Regions from separate parts of the Nocardioides cavernaquae genome, predicted to be linked through region 1. Evidence: predicted binding sites of a transcription regulator. Region 1 holds the regulator's gene; the other holds the start of a gene.

Region 1 (4,096 bases):
ACCCCGGAGATCCACCAGTCCGAAGACGTGACGATCATGCTCGACGGCGCGTTCGACGCATCTGGCGACGCCCAGTTCGTGCAGGTGATCCGCGGGCGCGCGAGCAACCCCGACCGGCTGCGCAACATGGTGGCCGACCAGGAGATGACCGCGATGCTGCACCAGGCGCGGCCCGAGATCGTCGGCGCGACGCTGCTCATCGAGGACGACGGCAGCTACACCGAGACGATCGCGTTCACCGACGAGGCTGCGGCACGTCGTGGCGAGCAGCTCGAGATGCCGGCGGACGTCGCCGCGGACTGGCAGTCGGCGGTCGGCGACGCGCAGTACTCCGACCTGCACCGGCCCTGGTTCGCAAAGCACTCGTGAGCCTGTCGGCGCTGCCCTAGATTGCGTGGGTGCGCACCTCGACCCGACGCAAGCTCGCCTACCTCGGACTGGCCGCCCTCGACACGGGATTGTCGGCGTCGGCCAGTCCGCTGGCGCACCGCGCCCGCTTCGTCACGAAGCCCCTGCTGATGCCGGTGCTGGCTTCGTCGGTTCTCGCTTCTGGTCGAACCGGGCTCACCGCGCCGGTGGTGATCGCCGAGGCCTGTGGGTTCGTCGGCGACGTCGCGCTGCTCTCCGAAGCGCGCCGGCCGTTCTTCGTGGGGTCGGCGGCGTTCGCGGTCGGCCACGCCTCCTACGTGGCCGGGTTCATGGCGCAGCGCTCCACCTCGCCGCTCTTCGCGTCGCGGAGGACCCGCGCGCTCGCTGTGCTGTGGGCAGTGGCGGCGCCGGTCAATGCGGTGCGCGCAGGTCGGCGTGACCCGGCGCAGGGCGCTGCGGTCGCGGCGTACTCGTTGTCGCTGACGTCGATGGCGATCGCGTCCGGCCACCTCTCCCCCTCGATCCGCCCCTCCGCCCGGGCGCTGGCCGGGCTCGGCGGCCTGGCCTTCCTGACGTCGGACTCGTTGCTCGGCCTGCGGAAGTTCGTGCTCAGCGACCCGCCGCCCGCGCTCGAAGGAGCGGTCATGGCGACCTACACCGGCGCGCAGTTCCTGCTGGCAGAGGCCGCCACCCGCGCCTGAGGCCTGCCGTTCCGCTTTGGCCCTCCGGGGGTGTCGGGCTCGTGTCGCTCGAGTGGCCTTCGACACGGTCGAATCTTTTTTCGAACAAGTGCTTGCATCGTTCGAACACATGATCTAACTTCGTACATGTGTTCGATCGAACGTCTGATCGAGGGCCAGCTCCGGCGAAGGTTGTCGGTGGTCGTCTGTAGACATTCGCTCGTCACCCCGACCGACTCTTCCCCGGAGGTCCACGATGAGCACGATCAGCTTCTCCCCCACGTACGCCGCCCGTCCCGTCCGCGTCGCCCGCCCCGCTGCCCCGCAGCTGCGGCTCACCCGACGCGGTCGCCTGACGGTCTTCGTGCTGGCGCTGCTGTTCGCCGCCACCGTCGCCTTCGTGCTGGCCAGTGGGTCCAGCGCCAACTCCGAGCAGGGCGGCGCCCCGCTCGCCACCGAGCGCATCGTGGTCACCCCCGGCCAGACGCTCTGGCAGATCGCGGCCGACCGCGCCGACGACGGCGAGGTCCGCGCCATGATCGACTCCATCGAGAAGCTCAACGCCCTCGACGAGCCGATGCTCTACGCCGGCCAGGAGCTCTTCGTTCCGGTCGGCTGACACAGACGCGCGGCGGGGCGCTGGTGACTCCGCCGCGGCAAGTTCTTGCGCGCCGCTTCGACCCCGGTGCGTGAGATGGGGAAGACACGGGGGCGGAGTCCACTTGGGCTCCGCCCCCGTTTCGCATTTTCCGTCGACACGGCGCTTCGTTGGATGGCCGGGGCGGCTGCGGCACACGGTGGCGGGGACGCGGGCGGGCTGGGTCGCCGGCGCGCGGCGGATGCGCGACGGCGCACGGAGCGTAAAAGTCGGCTGCGGCCAGAGCGCGCGAGTGGGCGGCTGAGTCTGCCGCGCCGACAGCGACGGCGTTGCCGCGCAGGAGCCGCCCCAGCCACACCCAACGCAGCCCAAGATCCCCACCCCGCCCCGACACGCCGTTCGAACAGGTGTTTGAACACCCGCGTGAATCCGGATACGTTGGAGACACCCGCCCAGCCCACGACGTAAGGCACACGACGATGGCGACTCCTCCGCACAAGGTCTCCGAGTTCCCCGACGGCCCACCGGATGCGACCGGGCTGACTCCGCGTCAGCAGCGCATCCTCAACGTCATCCGCGACTCCCTCGAGGACCGTGGCTACCCGCCGAGCATGCGCGAGATCGGCGACCTGGTCGGGCTGACCAGCTCCAGCTCGGTGTCCCACCAGCTGAAGGTGCTCGAGCAGAAGGGCTTCATCAAGCGTGACCCCAACCGTCCGCGCGCGCTCGAGGTGTTCCTGCCCGAGGTGCTCGCGGCGCGGCGCTCGATCGGCGCGGCCGACGAGACGTCGTACGACGAGACCGGCATCGGCGACTCGATGCCTGCAGCGACCTACGTGCCGATCGTGGGGCGGATCGCGGCGGGCGGCCCGATCCTCGCCGAGGAGCGCATCGAGGAGGTCTTCCCGCTGCCGCGGAGCCTGGTCGGCGACGGCACGCTCTTCCTGCTCGAGGTCTCGGGTGACTCGATGATCGACGCGGCGATCTGCAGCGGTGACTACGTCGTGATCCGCCAGCAGCCGACCGCCAACAACGGCGACATGGTCGCGGCGCTGCTCGACGGCGAGGCGACGGTGAAGACGTTCCAGAAGAAGGACGGCCACGTGTGGCTGCTCCCCCACAACGAGGCCTACGACCCCATCGACGGCACCCACGCCTCGATCCTGGGCATCGTGACCGCGGTGCTTCGCCGGGTCTGATTTTCCCCCACCGTCGGGAGGACGACGGGTCACGGAGGCCTACGCTGGCCGACGTGACCCGTCGTTCGCATTTCGGAGCCGTCCGCCTCACGTGTGCGGCGCTGGCCTTGAGCGCCGCGCTGTCCGCGTGCGAGCCGCTGCTCCGCGAGGACGGGCCGCCGCCCGCGCCCGCATCTCCGGGAGCACCCGCTACGGGAGGTACGCCGAGCGCACCTGCTGCTCCGACTCCGTCACCGACCGGACCGGCAGCGCCATCGGCACCCGCACCGCCTGCGCCGGGCACTGTCGCGCCCGCCTGGCTCGGGAAGCGGCCCCTGCCGGAGACCGCCGACGGCTTCGGGGAGATCCAGGCAACGCCACGGGTCCTGCGCAATCGCCGCTTCACACTGCCCGACACGTTGCCGATGCTCCCCGGGGACGGGTTCGCCTCGCACGTCGTCAGTCCGGCCCCCGCCGACGTGATCGCACGCTCGACCTGGGTGGAGGGCTGCCCCGTCTCGGCGAGCGACCTGGCCTGGGTGCAGCTCGCCTTCCGCGGGTTCGACGGCGCACGCCACACCGGCGAGCTGCTGGTCAACGCCGACGTGGCACAGGACATGGTCAAGGTCTTTCGGCAGCTCTGGCGCGCCAAGTTCCCGCTCGAGGAGATGCGGGTGACCCGGCGCGACGAGCTCGACGCCGCCCCCACCGGAGACGGCAACAACACCAGCGCCTTCGTGTGCCGGCCCTCCGTCGGATCAACCCACTTCAGCCAGCACGCCTACGGGCTGGCGGTGGACGTCAACCAGTTCCAGAACCCGTACACGAAGGGCGACCTGGTCCTGCCAGAGCTCGCATCGGCGTACATCGACCGGACGAATGTCCGCCCCGGCATGATCCTGACCGGCGGCCCGGTGATCCGCGCGTTCGCGTCGGTCGGCTGGGAGTGGGGCGGCTACTGGAACTCGCTCAAGGACCGGCACCACTTCAGCCTCAACAACCGCTGAGCCATCGCCGAACTTGCGCCGTGTCGACGCCGAACTTGCGCCGTGTCGACGGACAACGCCGGGGCGAACCTTCGGTGAACGGGGCGTGCTCACACACCTGCACCCGTCACCGATCCCCCGCGACGCCGTTCAAACTGATGTGAATCCCACGAACTCGGGCCAGCTCGGCCGTCGCGCACTGATCAAGGGCACCGCGGCCACAGCCGCTGCTGTCGCCGCCACCACGGCCATCACGACTGGTGCAGCCTCGGCCGCCACGTCCGC
Region 2 (4,096 bases), 160 kb from region 1:
CGTGCTGCAGACGCTCATGGGCGCGCCGTACGCCCTCGGGGAGGCGCTGCTCGATGCGGCCGTCGTGGATGCGGACGACGACGAGGCGAACGAGTCCGTCGACGACCTCTTCGCCAACCCACCGACGACGGACGAGCACCTGCTCGACCCCTGGTCGCTCCTGGCCAGCGAGGACCCCGCCGATCCGGTCAAGACGCCCGGCCTCGCGTCGGGCGAGAAGTCCTTCGACTCCGGCACGTTCGGTGCGCTGACCTGGTACCTCGTGCTGGCCGCCCGGATTCCGGAGCTCGCCGCGCTCGACGCGGCCGACGGCTGGGGCGGAGACGCGTACGCCGCGTACCGCTCCGGCGGCGAGTCCTGCGTCAGCATCGACTTCGTCGGCGACAACCCGTCGGACACCGAGGAGATGGCGCGCGCACTTCGTCAGTGGTCAGCCAAGGGGCCGGCCGGCGCCGCCTCGGTCAAGGCGGATGCCACGACGGTGCACTTCCGCTCCTGCGCTGCCAAGGCGGGCAGGCCCGTCGGGTCCACCCCCGACGATGTCCTGAGCTTGCCGCTCACCCGCACCTACATCACCATCGGGGCACTCGAGTCCGGGGCCCCTCCACTCTCGGCACGGTGCGCCGCCAGCGGGTTCATCCACCGGCTTCCGATCGATCGCCTGCAGGGTGACTTCGGCGAGCGGCCGGGCGACGAGGCGATCCGGCGCGAGATCTGGCGCTCCTGCTGACCTGCCTCGGTCACGTCGCGCAAGCTCGCCGGACGCTCGGCTCAATCACGTCTCGGCGAACTGGACGAAGGCTGTGAAGCGCGAGCCCGGGTAGACCGACCGCGAGACCTCGATCGGCCGCTGGCGGTGCAGCGCGCGCCGGGCGACACGGAGCACCGCATCGCCGAGCTCGATGCCGAGGAGCTCCGCCTCGTCCTCGGTCGCCAGGTCGGCGCTCACCGAGTCCTCCGCCCACGTCGGGCGCAGCCCGCGGCGGTCGAGCGCGGCGTACAGGCTCGCAGGCATGCCGGTCTGGAGGAAGCCGGGCAGCAGGACCTCGTTGAGATAGGCGTCCTCGATGCACATCACGATGCCGTCGGCTCGCCGCAGCCGCTTCCAGTGCAGCACCGGGTCACCGTTGGTGATGTTGAGGGCGCGAGCAACTCCGGGACCCGCCTTCTCGCGGCGGGCGATCAGCGTCTGCGTGTCCGCGACGAGGCCTCGCCGGCGCATGTCCTCGGTGAAGCTGGTGACGCCCGAGGGCGGGCGGACCGGCTCGGCGACGAAGGTGCCGCGGCCGGGGACACGCTCAAGCAGACCCTCCGTGACGAGAGCATCGATGGCCTGGCGCACCGTCATCCTGGCAACGCCGAAGCGCTGCACGAGCTCGCGCTCAGACGGCGCGGGAGCCCCTGGCGAGGCGCCAGTGACCAGGTCCCGCACATATTCACGAACTTGCACGTGCTTGAGCTGCACCGTCACCCCCGTTCTCGCTGCTCTGAGGAGTATGCCGTCAGTAGTCCGGACGGACGGGTTGTTGCGCAGAAGATGACCCATACGGACTATTCGGGCCGCCTGACAGGCCGCGCGGATTCTCGAATGCCTGTTCGATCACCTGCTATTCTCTCGCCATGAGCGTCGAGTTCCAGGGCGACCTCTTCGACCTCGCCAGCGCACCGGTCCTCGGTCGCCTGCGCGGTTCAGTCGCCCGCACCGAGCTTGCCGACGGAGCCTGGGTCGACGTCCGACGCTCGTGGGTGACCGGCGCGGGCGAAGTGCTCCGCGCGCTTGTCCGGGACGTCCCGTGGCGCGCCGAGCAGCGCACCATGTACGACCGTGTGGTCGACGTCCCGCGTCTCGTGCACACCTACGCCGCGGACGACGCGCTCCCCCACCGGGTGCTCGGCAGCGCCCGCCAGGCGCTCACCAACCACTACCTGCCGGAGCTGGGCGACTCGTTCGCCACCGCAGGCTGTTGCTTCTACCGGGACGGTCGCGACTCGGTGGCGTGGCACGGTGACCGGATCGGCCGCGGAGCGACCGACGACACGATGGTCGCCATCCTCTCCTTCGGTGATCCGCGGCGGCTGTTGCTGCGGCCCGAGGGCGGCGGTGCCTCGATCGCGTTCACGATGGGTCACGGCGACCTCCTGGTCATGGGCGGGTCCTGCCAGCGGACCTGGCAGCACTCGGTGCCCAAGGCGCGCTCGGCAGGTCCCCGGATCTCCGTGCAGTTCCGCCCGGCCGGGGTCTTCTAGAACGCCTCGTCGTACGCCGCCGCCATCTCGGTGCTCCACGGCGCACTGAGGCCACAGGTCGCGACGGCGCCGTCGAACGCACCCACCAGGTAGCGCTCGCCTTCTGCGAAGGTGATTCCGCCCTCGAGCAACACCTCCGGGCTGCCTGCGGTCACCACGACGACGTCAGCGCCGGTGTCGCCGGCGTACCAGTGGTCGGGACTCAGCGTCACGGTGTCGCCCTCCACGTCGTCGACGGTGCCGGAGAAGGCAACCTCCAGCGGGCGAAGGGCTTCCGGCGAGAACGCCATGCACATCTGCATCGCGTCCTGCGGCGCCAGCGTCAGCGCCAGCTCCTTGCGCGGTGCATCGTCGCCTGCGCCGCCGGTGCCGTCGCCATCGGTCGCGAGAATGGTCGCGGCCAACGCACCACCTCCGACCACCAGCGCAGCCGCTGCCGCCGCGATCCACAGCCCGCGCGCCGGTGCCTTCCGGGCGCTGCCGCCCACCTTCGCCACACCTTCATCTGCGTCGTGCGTCATGACGGTCTCCTCCACCAGGTCCTGGATCCATGAGGGCGCCCGCTTCTCGTCGACGTCGCTGGCTGGGTCCGCCGCGCGGATCAGCGCGCGCAGCTCGTCGTCGTTCATCAAGGCCGCCTCCCTTCGCCTGGTTCCTGTCCGGCACCGGCCGGATCCTGTCCGAGAAGCACTGCCATCCGGCGCTTCGCCTTGTACAGCCGGATGCTCACCGCATTCGCCGACAGGCCGGTGACCACTGCGATCTCGCGCGGCGCCAGCCCTTCCCAGGCCCAGAGCATGACGATCTCCCGATCGAGGTCCCTGAGCTCCGCGAGGGCCACCAGCACCTCGGGATGATCGGATTCGTCGCCCGCCGGAGCCGGCGGATCAACCCGCACGATCCTCTCGACGAGGCGCAGCTGGCGCTGACGCGAGCGCCTCGCGTTGGCCAGGCAGCCTCGCGCCACGGCGTACGTCCAGGGCAACGGGTCATCACCCGGCACGTCGCCGAGCCGTCGCCACAGCACCAGGAACACGTCGGCCAGCACGTCATCGACCTGGTCGTGGTCCGCGCGCCGCGACAGATAGCACCGCAAGGGCGGCCCGACAGTCTCCGCAAGCGCAGTGAATCGCGCGTGCTGCTCCAGGTCGGCCACGGTCTCCACACTCCCACCTGTCCGGCAAGGCACGGGTTCTTTCCGGCGAGCTGTACGTCGATGCGGCCCCCACCCCGCCTGCCGCGCACTGATCCGGGAGCGGCGTTGAAGCGCACCGTGAGGGGACGGAGACGCGGAAGGCCCCTTTCCCGGCCAATCCCACGGAGTGGGTTTGGGCTCTTGGCCGGGAAAAGGGCCTGGAGCGTCGCCGTCAGGCGACAGTGCGCAGAAGCGCAGGTGGATCAGAAGTCCATGCCACCCATGCCGCCGTCGCCGCCCGGCATCGCTGCGCCGGCCTTCTCGGGCTTGTCGGCCACAACGGCCTCGGTGGTCAGGAACAGCGCCGCGATGGAGGCCGCGTTCTGCAGGGCAGAGCGGGTCACCTTCGCCGGGTCGATGATGCCGGCGGCCAGCAGGTCGACGTACTCACCCGTGGCAGCGTTGAGGCCGAAGCCCGGCTCGAGGCCGGCGACCTTCTCCGCCACGACGCCACCCTCGAGACCGGCGTTGATCGCAATCTGCTTGAGCGGGGCCGAGATGGCAACGCGGACGATGTTGGCGCCAGTGGCCTCGTCACCCTCGAGGTCCAGCTTCTCGAACGCGACCGCGCCGGCCTGGACGAGCGCGACACCTCCACCGGGGAGGATGCCCTCCTCGACAGCAGCCTTGGCGTTGCGGACGGCGTCCTCGATG

The links. The regulator LexA, encoded in region 1, represses DNA repair genes until DNA is damaged. The targets are predictions, from matches to a motif close to TCGAACANNTGTTCGA.
Region 2: a site for LexA is predicted at 1,585-1,600, ahead of D4739_RS08935 (alpha-ketoglutarate-dependent dioxygenase AlkB). Genes of this name have one in related genera too.

What each region holds. Positions count from the first base shown of each region.
Region 1 covers NZ_QYRP01000002.1:1,980,707-1,984,802, reverse strand. Annotated here, with positions in the region: gene D4739_RS09675 (hypothetical protein) at 1-369, shown strand, start outside; gene D4739_RS09670 (lysoplasmalogenase) at 399-1,070, shown strand; gene D4739_RS09665 (LysM peptidoglycan-binding domain-containing protein) at 1,306-1,668, shown strand; gene lexA (transcriptional repressor LexA) at 2,127-2,846, shown strand; gene D4739_RS09655 (M15 family metallopeptidase) at 2,900-3,832, shown strand; gene D4739_RS09650 (alkaline phosphatase D family protein) at 3,972-4,096, shown strand, end outside.
Region 2 covers NZ_QYRP01000002.1:1,824,127-1,828,222, reverse strand. Annotated here, with positions in the region: gene D4739_RS08945 (hypothetical protein) at 1-730, shown strand, start outside; gene D4739_RS17340 (GntR family transcriptional regulator) at 776-1,471, opposite strand; gene D4739_RS08935 (alpha-ketoglutarate-dependent dioxygenase AlkB) at 1,621-2,247, shown strand; gene D4739_RS08930 (hypothetical protein) at 2,244-2,876, opposite strand; gene D4739_RS08925 (RNA polymerase sigma factor) at 2,876-3,403, opposite strand; gene groL (chaperonin GroEL) at 3,646-4,096, opposite strand, start outside.